3 regions of the Priestia sp. P5_B4 genome follow, and region 2 is predicted to be linked to each of the others. Evidence: riboswitches for the same ligand, from Rfam matches in the RefSeq annotation. Region 2 holds a riboswitch; each other region holds the start of a gene.
The links. A riboswitch is a leader RNA that binds a small molecule or an ion and turns the genes downstream of it on or off. The one in region 2 is predicted to bind cyclic di-AMP.
Positions count from the first base shown of each region.

Region 1: it holds a riboswitch for cyclic di-AMP, as region 2 does, so the genes downstream of both, AC1DRF_RS09920 (dicarboxylate/amino acid:cation symporter) here and AC1DRF_RS03035 (cation:dicarboxylate symporter family transporter) in region 2, are expected to answer to the same signal.
Region 3: it holds a riboswitch for cyclic di-AMP, as region 2 does, so the genes downstream of both, AC1DRF_RS12680 (APC family permease) here and AC1DRF_RS03035 (cation:dicarboxylate symporter family transporter) in region 2, are expected to answer to the same signal.

Region 1 is NZ_JBFULJ010000077.1:224-4,500, forward strand. Features, by position in the region: partial or broken gene AC1DRF_RS09915 (aminotransferase class III-fold pyridoxal phosphate-dependent enzyme) at 1-528, opposite strand, end outside; gene AC1DRF_RS09920 (dicarboxylate/amino acid:cation symporter) at 637-1,872, opposite strand; cyclic di-AMP (ydaO/yuaA leader) riboswitch at 2,053-2,207, opposite strand; gene AC1DRF_RS09925 (NAD(P)/FAD-dependent oxidoreductase) at 2,809-4,277, opposite strand, start outside.
Region 2 is NZ_JBFULJ010000011.1:17,042-21,318, forward strand. Features, by position in the region: gene thiC (phosphomethylpyrimidine synthase ThiC) at 1-177, opposite strand, end outside; TPP riboswitch at 291-405, opposite strand; gene AC1DRF_RS03025 (hypothetical protein) at 487-777, opposite strand; gene AC1DRF_RS03030 (undecaprenyl-diphosphate phosphatase) at 1,235-2,059, shown strand; cyclic di-AMP (ydaO/yuaA leader) riboswitch at 2,333-2,472, shown strand; gene AC1DRF_RS03035 (cation:dicarboxylate symporter family transporter) at 2,579-3,838, shown strand; gene ytvI (sporulation integral membrane protein YtvI) at 4,052-4,277, shown strand, end outside.
Region 3 is NZ_JBFULJ010000134.1:399-4,675, reverse strand. Features, by position in the region: gene AC1DRF_RS12685 (N-acetylmuramoyl-L-alanine amidase) at 236-1,282, shown strand; cyclic di-AMP (ydaO/yuaA leader) riboswitch at 1,474-1,614, shown strand; gene AC1DRF_RS12680 (APC family permease) at 1,777-3,603, shown strand; partial or broken gene AC1DRF_RS12675 (cation diffusion facilitator family transporter) at 3,713-4,277, shown strand, end outside.

The sequences.
Region 1 (4,277 bases), on a different contig from region 2:
TTGATGAAATGGACACCGATAGCAATAAGGAGGCGAAACCGAAGGATAATCTTCAAGCAAAGACGAGAAGCGTTTTCGTCTTCCAACGTGCCCTGACATAGACAGAGCTCCTATTGTAATACCGTGATAGCTCATCCAGCGTGACAAAACCTTTGTTTTGGTTGGCTTTCCTTGCTCTTGAAAATGCTGAATTGCCGTTTTCATAGCCGTTTCAGTCGCTTCTGTCCCGCTGTTAACAAAAAAGCTCCACTGGAAATGATTGCTGCTTAATTCACATAGTTTCTTAGCTAAGGCTTCTGTTGGATCACTTGTAAACTGCGACCGATATACAAACGCAACTTTCTGTGCCTGATCGGTCATCGCATCAATAATTTCTTTTACGCCGTGTCCAATACTTGCTGTAACTGCCCCCGACGAAGCATCTATGTACCTTTTTCCATCTTGGTCGTACAAATAAATTCCTTTTCCATATGAAATAACTGGGTAGTCGTCGTCGAGCAGCGGCTTTATTACATGAGTTTTATTCATTTCCGCACTCTCCTTTCAAACATACACTCTTATTAAACTGTATGCTGAAACGAAGAGTTTCTTGCCAATAAAAAAAGCCCTAGCATATAGCTAGAGCTTTTACGCTTATTAAGCTGATTGCGTTACAGATTTATCTATACGCTTTGCTTCTGACTCAGCCACAATAACGGCACACGCAGCGTCTCCCGTAATATTTACAGATGTACGAAGCATGTCAAGCAAGCGATCAATTCCAATAATCAATCCGATACCTGCTACAGGCAGACCAACCGAACTCAATACCATTGCTAGCATAATGAGACCAACTCCAGGCACACCTGCTGTACCAATACTAGCAAGCACTGCTGTCAATACAACCGTCACAAGAGCACCCAGCGACAGGTCAACGCCGTATACTTGTGCAATAAAAATAGTCGCTACACCTTGCATAATTGCCGTTCCATCCATGTTAATGGTAGCACCTAACGGCTGAACAAAACTGCTGATGGACTCCGGGACACGAAGATTTTTTTGAGCCACATTCATTGAAATCGGAAGCGTTGCATTACTGCTTGATGTACTGAATCCAACTGTCATCGCAGGAGCAAAACCTTTAAAGAATTCAATTGGGTTACGTCTGGCCATAAGAGCGACTGATCCCCCATATGTTACGATTGAATGGATAAACAGTGCGAGCACGACTACAATCATGTACAGCCCCATCGCTTTAATTGCCTGCCAGCCTTGACTTCCGACCGCTGTTGCAAGAAGCCCAAATGTTCCGTAAGGAGCAAACTTCATCACTAGATTCACAAGGTACATCATCAATTCATTGCCTTGCTCAAGTAAATTGTAAAGCCCTTTTGTTTTACTTCCAAGCATCGTTATACCAAAACCGATAAAGATAGAGAAAACGATAAGTTGAAGCATATTCCCTTCAGCCATCGCTTGAATTGGATTGACTGGAATCATATTTAAGAATGTTTCTCCAACTGGCGGTGCTTTTTCGGCTTCAAAAGAAGCGTTTTTTGTATCAAAAGATCCAAATGTTCCTGGTTTAATAACAAATGCTAATAATAAACCAATTACAATAGCAACGGTTGTTGTCACTAGGAAGTACGAAACTGTTTTAGCCCCGATTCTTCCTAGTTTTTTAGGATCTCCTAAACCTGCTACACCTAACGTGATAGAGAAAAACACAATTGGTACAACAAGCATTTTAATTAAGCTTAAGAAAATTTGGCCAAGCGGTGTAAACAAGTACTTGTCCAGCGGAGCAAAAGCACTTGGAGCAAAAGCGTTAATTAACACTCCTACAATAGCACCAGCAATTAGCGCGATAATGATCTTTGTCGATAGCTTCATAGATTTACCTCCCGTAAATAAATTATATTAGAATGATTCTAACTACTATACTTATTTTACCATGCATTGAGAACGATAACACTCAAAATATACAATATATTAAAAATTTTCAGATTAATAGTTTAGGAATATTTTTAGCTATACAAAAAACCATGAGAATATCATGGTGTCATAGACCTGTTATTCCCTCACTGAATGCTTACGGAGTTAGCTGTCGGATTCGGGTACGTGAGTTACCCTACTTGATTCATTCAAGATTCACCCCAAGTACATTACGCACAAATATGGGTCCCCCGTTCTCTTATAAAACAAAAGAGATTAAGCAAATAATTTTCTTTAATATTTTTGCATGATAATAATTGTTACTTTAATTAAAATTCATTTTATATGTTTCTGTCAAGTTTTTATTCAAAAATAATGCATGATTTTATCATAAAAAGTTGATAATTGTTATATTTTAAAATTTTTACATCATATTTCAACAAACCACAAATACTTATTTAACAAGACTTACAATCTAATGGATAAAAAATTAATTCAAAAAATAGTTTGTAAAGTGAACTTTATTCTCATTAACTCCCATTCATAAATTTGAATAATTATTCTAATATCCGTGTACTTTATTGCTTTCATAAATATTTTACTCATCAAAAAATAACTCTTTTCAACTGTTGATTTTATCCTTGTATTGCTTGATATACCCTCCCTAAAATTCCACTGAATTTATTGATGCAAAGAAATGGACCTTATCAATTCGCCTTATTGTATTTAATTCTGTTCACGATAGAAGGATGGATTCCGTCATACTTTTTAAAAAAGAGCGGGTAATTATCATATAAAACTATCGGAGTTGGAGCGGTACAAGTTCTTTACTTTTTACTTAGTCGCTCTCGTTATTTAACACATAAAAAAAAGAGGCCGTGACGGCCTCTTTTTTTATACAGTAACAGGTTCAGAACTTGCTTTGCGATTCTTTAATTTTTCAACAATGTCACGCGCTACCCACACACCGCACGCACTTGCCTGCGCGAGCCCTCGCGTAATACCAGCTCCGTCTCCTCCCACGTATAAACCAGAAATTTCAGTTTCAAACTTATCGTTTAACTTCGGACGGGCGGAGTAAAATTTCGCTTCCACACCGTAAAATAGCGTATGTTCAGATGCTAACCCAGGCGTTACATGATCCAGTGCTTCTGTCATTTCAATTAAGCTTTTCATCGTATTATAAGGAAGCACTAAGCCCAAGTCACCAGGTACAGCTTCTTTTAACGTTGGTTCTAAAAAGCCTTCTTTAATTCGAGTCGCTGTTGAACGACGGCCCTTTAAAATATCTCCATACTTTTGAACAACTAAGCCCCCGTTTGACAGCATATTAGCTAATCTTGATACTTCGTGCGCATATTCGTTCGGCTGATCAAATGGATCCGAAAATTTATGAGAAACAAGCAGCGCAAAGTTCGTATTTTGACTTCCAAGCTTCGGATCTTTGTATGCGTGTCCATTTGCTAACATAATACCTGAATGATTCTCTACTACCACATGTCCTGAAGGATTGCTGCAGAACGTTCTGACTCTTGTACCTACAGACGTATTGTAAATGAATTTCCCTTCGTACAAGTGCTTGTTGATTTCTTCCATAACAACGTTGGATGTTTCGACTCGAACGCCAATGTCCACTTGATTGTTAATCATTTTCAAACGACGTTTTTTTAGTAAGTCGCTCATCCACTTCGAGCCGTCTCGACCTGGTGAAACAACCACTTTATCAGCCGTAATTCTTTCACCATTCTTCAATTCGATACCGCGCACGATATGCTGACCGTCTTCTTTTTCTGTTATTAAATCGGCTACTTCCGTTTTATACTGCATATCAATTTTTTCTTTTAAGTATTCATAAATGCTTTTTAAAATTTCCAAATTTTGCTCTGTTCCTAAATGACGCACCTGGGCACGCAATAGCTTTAATCCTGCTGCGTATCCGCGTTTTTCAATTTCACGAACTTTATCAGTTAACGGATCCGTAATCGTATCGGTTGCTCCGTGTTTTAAATTAATTTCATCCACATATTTAATTAAATCTACCACCTGTGATTCAGATAGATAATCCGTCATCCAACCTCCAAATTCACTGGTGATATTAAATTTCCCGTCTGAATATGCGCCGGCTCCACCAAAACCATTTGTAATAGAACAAGCGGGCAAACAGCCAGCAAACTCTTTTTTGCCAACCGCAGGCGGACATTTTTCGATTTTTTTCTGAAGAATCGGACAATTACGTCGATAGATATCGTGTCCTTTATCGATTAATAAAATAGTTGCTTCCGGTAATTTTAACGTTAACTCATAGCAAGTAAAAATCCCAGCGGGTCCTGCCCCTACCACAATAACATCATAATTTGAGTTCA
Region 2 (4,277 bases):
ACTCGTGTCGTATACACGTACGGGATTATTTTCTTCTTCCCCAAAAGATCCTGTAGTAGGAGACTGATGGATTTCACGCATAGGCACTTTAAGATCTTCTCTGGATCCTTGGACATATACTTTGTGACTGTTTGGAAAAGGCTTTTTCATAGAAACTGATACATTTTGTTTTGACATTACATATTCCTCCGGTTTCGCATAAAGTGTAGCTATACCGAACCATAAAAAAATCGGGTTCTGTGATAGACAGAACCCGATGGAATAGGCGAAAAAAGAATAAACATATACTATTCTTTTCAAGACTACTTCCCTCCGCTGGTATAACCCAAATCAGGTTCAAAGGGTTAAAGAGTTTTATAGCACTCTTCTCTCAGTCTGAGCTATCAGACACCCCTAGTAGAAATAACATTCAAATTATTCAATTTACGGCTTAAGTTTACCATCATTCGGTAAAAAATCAACCCTTAAATAAAAAAAGCTAGACAATCAACGTTGTCTAGCAGCATCGATTGCAATCACAATAGCTGTAATAATGTGCATAACAAACCCTAAAAATGGAATCCAAGCAACCAGTGAAGTAACAATCCCTAGTATGTTTCCATACGCAGATAACCCTCGTCTATTAGCTAAAATGAGTGTGATAGCATGAAGAATAAATCCAATAAAAAGAGGAGTATAACTAAAGCCCATAACAATCCCCGCGCCAATTAAAGGAATTCCCAGCAAGGCTTCATACCCAGCAGTGACCCATTTCATTGTACGTACATTTCCATTCATAGTAAAAAGCCTCCTAAAAAAGATACTACTATATACGAGAAAAGAGAGAAAAAAGTTTCAAATTACTTAGGGGATATGTCGTATAAGCAAGCACTAGTTGATTAAAATGATAGATGACAGTAAAGGGGATGGAAAAAACATAATCATTTAGTCATTTTTTCACACTAAAGAAAAATAGTCTAGATGATTCATTTTTAGCTAAGGGCCTGGATTTTATACCGAACATAGCGACTGCTTTTTAAAACAAATAAAAGCTGATATCTTGTTTTTTGGTTATAGCATGTAAGGTTTTTATTACAAATTATTAAAGATTCTTATCTTTTTGCAAATACACATTGTATTTCATAGTTTTAACAATTATGATAAAAAAGCAAGTGTCAAAATAGGAAAATAGTTGAGCATGGAAAACGAAGCGATAAGCTTATTAATTTGAAAGAAAGGCAAGGTATATAGCTTTATGTGGGAAATTATTGTAGCAATCATTTTAGGGATTGTAGAAGGTTTAACAGAGTTTGCTCCTGTTTCGTCAACTGGGCATATGATTATTGTGGATGACCTGTGGTTAAATTCAAAAGAATTATTTTCATCTCCCGTAGCTAATACATTTAAAATTGTTATTCAGCTAGGGTCGATCTTAGCAGTAGTAGTTATTTTTAAAGATCGTTTCATTAATTTATTAGGATTGGGAAAAAAGCCAGCCGCTCCAATTGGACCGACAAATCGCTTGAATTTAATGCAAGTAATTGTTGGTCTGTTACCCGCAGGAGTGTTAGGTCTTTTGTTTGATGATTACATTGATGAACATTTGTTTTCTTTAAATACGGTGCTAATTGGCTTAGTAGTCGGAGCTGTATTAATGATTCTAGCAGATTTGTTTGGACCTAAACGTCCGCGTGTAGAGACGGTGGACCAAATGTCTTATGGACAAGCACTGGGTATAGGACTGTTTCAATGTATTGCTCTTTGGCCAGGTTTTTCTCGTTCAGGCTCAACGATTTCAGGAGGGGTTCTTCTTGGAATGAGCCATAAGGCAGCGGCAGATTTTACATTTATTATGGCAGTGCCAATCATGGCAGGAGCAAGTGGACTTTCATTGGTTAAAAACTGGCAGTATTTCACATCAGATGCACTACCGTTTTTTATTGCTGGTTTTATCAGCGCCTTTATTTTTGCGCTGGTGTCTATTCGCTTTTTCCTGAAATTAATTAATCGTATCAAATTAGTACCGTTTGCACTATATCGAATTGTGTTAGCAGCTATTCTATATTTTGTATTTTTATAAAATAAACATGCGTGTTCTTTAGTCCCTTAAACTTCTAATAGAGACTCAAAGAGCAAGAAAAAGCTATTGCAACATTGCAATAGCTTTTTTGTATAAATATATATTATCGCCTTTTGAAAGCGTTTTATAAACATGGGTATTGACAAAACGTGTCGAAAAATAGTAAATTAATATTTGTGCAGTATAAAGTTAAGTAAAAGTAAGACTTCTGTTTAGTTTTATTGACTGTAAAAAACGTATGACAACGTATAGATCGTTTTAATTTTATAAAAACTGAATAATAAGCTTAATCGTATAGAGCGGGGGAATCATTATCGGCAGTAAAGCTGCCTAGGGGTGAATCCTTACAAAAGGTAGGAAACTCTCAATTCCGAATCCGACAGTTAACCCCGTTTGCTTTATTGAGAGAAAGAGCCCAAAATAGCGTAAGTAAAAGGCTGTTCTTTCTTAAGAATAGTCTTTTTTTGTTTTTTCAGAAAAGTATATACAAATGTCATACATCTTTGGGGAGGTACATCTATGAAAAAAATTCGTTTTGGTTTGGCTACGCAGATTTTTACCGGATTAATCCTCGGTGTTCTTGTAGGGGTAATTTGGTTTAACGATCCGCGTGTAGTAACATACCTACAGCCGCTAGGAGACCTATTTTTAAGATTAATTAAGATGATTGTTATTCCAATTGTTATCTCAAGCTTAGTCGTTGGAGTTGCAGGAGCAGGGAGCGGCAAACAGGTCGGAAAGCTCGGCGTTAAAACCATTCTCTATTTTGAAATTATTACGACTTTTGCAATTGTAATCGGTGTATTGGTTGCTAATATTTTTCATCCTGGGCAAGGTGTAGACATTCATTCAGCACAGAAGAGTGATATTTCACAATACGTTGAAACATCCGAACAGCAAGAAGGAAAGTCAGTGGCTGAAACTTTCTTACACATTGTTCCGACAAACTTTTTCCAGTCAATTGTTGAAGGAGACATGCTAGCAATTATCTTCTTTACAGTGTTATTTGCACTAGGAGTAGCGGCAATTGGGGAAAGAGGAAAGCCAGTTGTACAATTCTTCGACGGCGTTTCTCACGCAATGTTTCACGTGGTAAACCTTGTAATGAAAGTGGCGCCAATTGGTGTATTTGCTTTAATTGGTGTAACAGTTTCAAAATTCGGCTTAGATTCACTCCTTTCATTAGGAAAGCTTGTTATCTTAGTTTACTTAGCGTTAATTTTCTTCCTACTTGTTGTATTAGGAGGAATTGCGAAATGGGCAGGAATTAACATTTTCCACTTATTCCGCTATATGAAAGATGAACTGTTGTTAGCATACAGTACATCTAGCTCTGAGACAGTTCTTCCGCGAATTATGGAAAAACTTGAAAAGATGGGCTGTCCAAAAGCTATCGTATCGTTCGTTGTACCAATTGGTTATACATTTAACCTAGATGGTTCCGTTCTTTATCAAGCGATTGCAGCGTTATTCTTAGCGCAGGTGTATGGTATTGATTTAACGATCGTTCAACAGCTGACGCTCATTCTGGTATTGATGGTTACATCTAAAGGAATGGCTGCGGTGCCAGGAACATCATTTGTTGTATTACTGGCTACTCTTGGAACAATCGGCGTTCCGGCAGAAGGATTAGCCTTCATTGCTGGAGTAGACAGAATCATGGATATGGCACGTACGGTTGTTAACTTAGTAGGAAACACACTAGCAGCAATTGTGATGTCTAAATCTGAAGGCAAATTTGACCCTAAAAAAGGTACAGAGGTCATGAGAGCCGGCTAATTTATAAATTAAAAAGCTACTTATTCTATTCAAAAAATTAGAATAAGTAGCTTTTTTCATAATAATTCCTTTATTATTATGGAAATTGACCCTATAATATGTAACATCAGGTATAAATATATCCAAATTTTATTCTTACATAAAAGCAGTCACTGGTTCCTTTCTTTATCAATAAATATAGAGATAGCTTAGCTAGTTGGGGGATAGTAGAGTATGTGGAAAAAGCGAATATGGGTCATCGCCTCGATAGTAATCGTATGTTTGTTAATCCCTTACAGTTTACCGATTGTGTTTGCTTTATTAACAGCATTAGCGCTTGAGGGTATTGTTCAAAAATTGCATCAATCTTTTAAAATGAAGAGAGTCTACGCAGTGCTTATGACCTTCATTTTATATGTTGTTTCGCTCATACTTATTGGATTTTTTATTGTTCGGACAA
Region 3 (4,277 bases), on a different contig from region 2:
AGTGTATACTTCAAATGAAAATGATAATTATTATCATTTGATCAACGAATCAACACTCTGCATATAGCTGTCACTCCTTGAGAGCTATCCCTATTTAATATTCTGTCTACAACGCAGAATAAACCGCTGCCTTTGAGTAGCGGTTCTTTTTTTAGTAATTTTCTACTTAGTAGGCTAGTATACGTAGCACTTTTTGCCCTCATACATATGTTAACAATAAGGAGGGACAAGTAATATGAAAAAAATCTATCTAGATGCAGGACATGGTGGGGCAGATGCAGGAGCAGTTGGAGCGAACGGACTGTATGAAAAAAACTTAGTTTTAAAAATTCAACAATATTTAATAAGCTATTTAAATAGCACCTACAGTGACTTTACGATTAAAACCACTCGTACCACAGATACTTTTTTATCGTTATCTCAGCGCGCTTCTCAAGCTAATTCGTGGGGAGCAGATGTATTTATGTCTATTCACGTAAATGCCGGGGGAGGAACAGGATATGAAGATTATGTTTATAGAAGCGCTAGCAATGCCAGTAAAACGTTTCAATCAATTGTCCACGGCCAAGTACAGCCAACGCTGCTGTCGTATAATCATCCGAATCGCGGTCGAAAATCAGCCAATTATGCGGTGCTTCGCTTAACAAATATGCCCGCAGTACTAACTGAAATAGCCTTTATTGATAACCGCACCGATGCAGCACTTCTCCAAAACGAAGCTTTTTTAAAAAGKATGGGTGAATCGTATGCAAAAGGAATTGCCGTATATTTAAATTTACCTCGTCGTGCAGTTCCAAACCCCAATCCAACACCAACTCCGAATCCATCACCTTCTGAACCAGGTACAAAAACGTATACGATCAAGCAAGGAGATACGCTTTACAGTATTGCACAGAAGTACAACATAACAGTACAAGCGCTTCAAGAAGCGAATACAGGGCTTTCTGATCCTTTAACACTACAGGTTGGAAAAACAATTGTTATTCCTTCAGGGACTTCACCAAACCCATCTCCAACACCGTCACCAACTCCACCTTCGGAACAATATCCACTTCCAAATGGAATTTTAAAACAAGGTGATTCTGGAGAAGCCGTGAAACAGCTTCAAAAAGCATTAAACGCGGTGAATTTTAAAGTAGGTTCAGTAGACGGAATATATGGAGTTCAAACGAAAGATGCAGTCAGACGTTTTCAGCTTGTGTATCTTCCTTATGATGTGGATGGCATTTATGGTCCTCAAACGAAAAACAAGCTAGCAGCCGTTTTAAAAGCAAAAAGTTAAAGCAAAAAGGTCTTCTGTAAGCGGGCAGAAGACCTTTTGTTTTTCTGTTAAAAGCGCCTTAAGCACTATTTTATGGTTTGCGTAAAATAATGCTTTACAAACCATTTGTACGGGAGTATATTATCTAAGAACAAAGGATAGTTATGAAAGAAACATGTTATCGATCATACCCTTTAACCGAAAATTATATTGACCTGTTATCGCTTAATTCGTCAGAAGTGGGGGACCCAAATTTGTGCATTGTCACTTGGGGTGAATCCTTTTTTAAAGGTAGGGCTACTCTRAWYGCCCGAATCCGACAGCTAACCRCATKAGCGTTTTGGAGAGYAGGTTTAAGCTGTGTAAAAACGCTGAGAACCCTTAGTGTTTTTTTTGTGCGCTTTTTTAACATAAAAAGGTATTTTTTAGGAGTAATATCACTTATTCGTGAACTTGTAACTGAGCTTAGCAATGAACAGTAAATAGTAGCTAAGCAATCATCGGAGGGAAATTACGTGAACTATTCAGTTCTCAAACGATTATTGATTGGAAAGCCGCTTAAAACAAAAGAGTTAGGCGATCAAAAGCTTAGTAAGCTTAAAGCACTGGCTATTTTATCATCAGATGCCTTATCTTCAGTGGCTTATGGAACAGAACAAATTTTGATTGTACTTGCAACAGTCGGCGTTCTTGCCTATTGGTATTCGATTCCAATTGCGCTTGGGGTATTGGTTCTGCTGACGGCTTTAATTCTTTCGTATCGTCAAATTATTTATGCGTATCCGCAAGGCGGAGGAGCTTATATTGTTTCGAAAACCAATTTAGGAGAAAATCCTGGGCTTATAGCTGGAGGATCACTGTTGGTGGATTATATTTTAACAGTTGCTGTGAGCGTTTCAGCAGGAACGGATGCCTTAACTTCGGCTTTTCCAACGCTGCATCATTACAATGTAGTAATTGCGTGTTTGCTGGTGATTTTTATTACCGTCTTAAATTTACGTGGTGTAACAGAATCCGCTTCTGTATTAGCTTATCCGGTTTATTTATTTGTTATTGCTCTTATTTTGTTAATAGCGGTAGGCTTGTTTAAAATAGCGACAGGTCAAGTTTCACCTGAGCTTCATCCCTCTCTCGGTACAGTAGTGCCAGGTATTAGTTTGTTTTTATTATTAAAAGCTTTTTCGTCAGGCTGTTCAGCATTAACAGGTGTAGAAGCTATTTCAAATGCAGTGCCTAACTTTAAAGAGCCAGGTGCAAAAAATGCTGTTCATACATTAATGCTGATGGGCGGTATTTTAGCCGTTTTATTTTCTGGCATCACGTTTTTAGCTTATTGGCTTGGCATTTCTCCAAAAGCAGATGAAACGGTTGTATCACAAATTGCATCGAGTGTGTTTGGACGAAATGGATTTTATTATTTTATTCAAGGCACAACAGCTCTAATTCTAGTGCTAGCGGCGAATACGGGCTTTTCAGCTTTCCCTTTGCTGGCTGTCAACTTATCGTCTGATAAATACATGCCAAGAATGTTTCAAATTCGTGGCGATCGACTAGGCTATTCAAATGGAATTGTGACCCTTGGAATTGCTTCTATTGTCTTAATTGTAGCTTTTAAAGGAGCGACTGAACAATTAATTCCTCTTTATGCAGTCGGGGTGTTTATTCCATTTACGCTTTCTCAAACAGGCATGATTGTCAAATGGCTTAGAGAAAAGCCGGCCGGCTGGCAAGGGAAGCTAACCATTAACTTAATTGGTGCCCTCATTACCTTAACTGTGCTAATTATTTTGTTTACAACGAAGTTTTCACAAGTATGGTCCGTGCTCATTTTCTTACCGGTTATTGTCTATATTTTTCATCGCATTCATACGCATTATGAAGCGGTAGGAGAGCAGCTTCGCATTAAGCAAGGAGAAAAGATTGGAAAGCTTGAAGGAAGTGTGGTCATTGTTCCTGTAGCAGGAATGACAAAGGTAGTAGAAAATTCATTAAATTATGCAAGAACGATTGGCGATACCGTTATTGCAGTACATGTAGCCTTTGATCGAGAAAGCGAAAAGAGAATGGAAGAGAAGTGGGAGAAGTGGCAGCCTGATATTCGTATTGTTACGTTTCATTCTCAATACCGCAGCTTAGTGCGGCCGCTGTTTCGATTCATCGATATGGCTGAGGAAAAAGCCCGGGAAAATAATATGGCTATTACGGTCGTTATTCCGCAATTCATTACGAAAAAAAGCTGGCAAAATATCCTTCACAATCAGTCCAGTCTGCTGTTAAAAGCACATTTGCTTTACCGTAAAAATGTAATTGTTACAACTGTACCGTACCGTTTTAAAAAATAATGAAACATGACTAAAAACCTCCAACTTGTATGTTGGAGGTTTTTAATTTTTAAATTCACATACACTAACCGTAATCGAATCTCATCAAAGGCGCAAACGGAGGGATTGTATGAGTGAATTAATTAAATTGTTGCGAAAGGGAAATAAATCGGCCATCATGGCCGCTGTAGTTAATACCATTATCTCTATCATTAAAGGAATTGCTTTCGCTTTAACAGGGAATGTAGCAATGTTTGCTGAAACGATGCACAGCTTAGGAGATGCAGCTAATCAGTTTTTTGTCTTTATAGGTTCGGCATTAAGTAAAAAAGCCCCGACCAAAAGATTTCCAAATGGTTTCGGCCGATTGGTTAATCTCGTTCTATTAGGAGCGGTTCTTGTAGTAGGAATTATGGCGTTTGAAACGATTAAAGAAGGATATCACCACATTCTTCATCCCACGAAGTCTTCAGGCTTTATTTTAAATATTGCAGTACTTGGCATCTCGGTGTTACTTGAGATGTTTGTCCTATTTAAGGCGATGAAAGAAATTTTGCACGATGTCGGAATGAATACCGCAGAGGTCAATGTTTTTACGCAAAGCTTTGTTCATTTAAATAAAGCAAAGCCAGCAACCAAGCTGGTCTTTATGGAAGATCTGGTAGCTACTGGAGGAGGCGTATTGGCGTTAATAG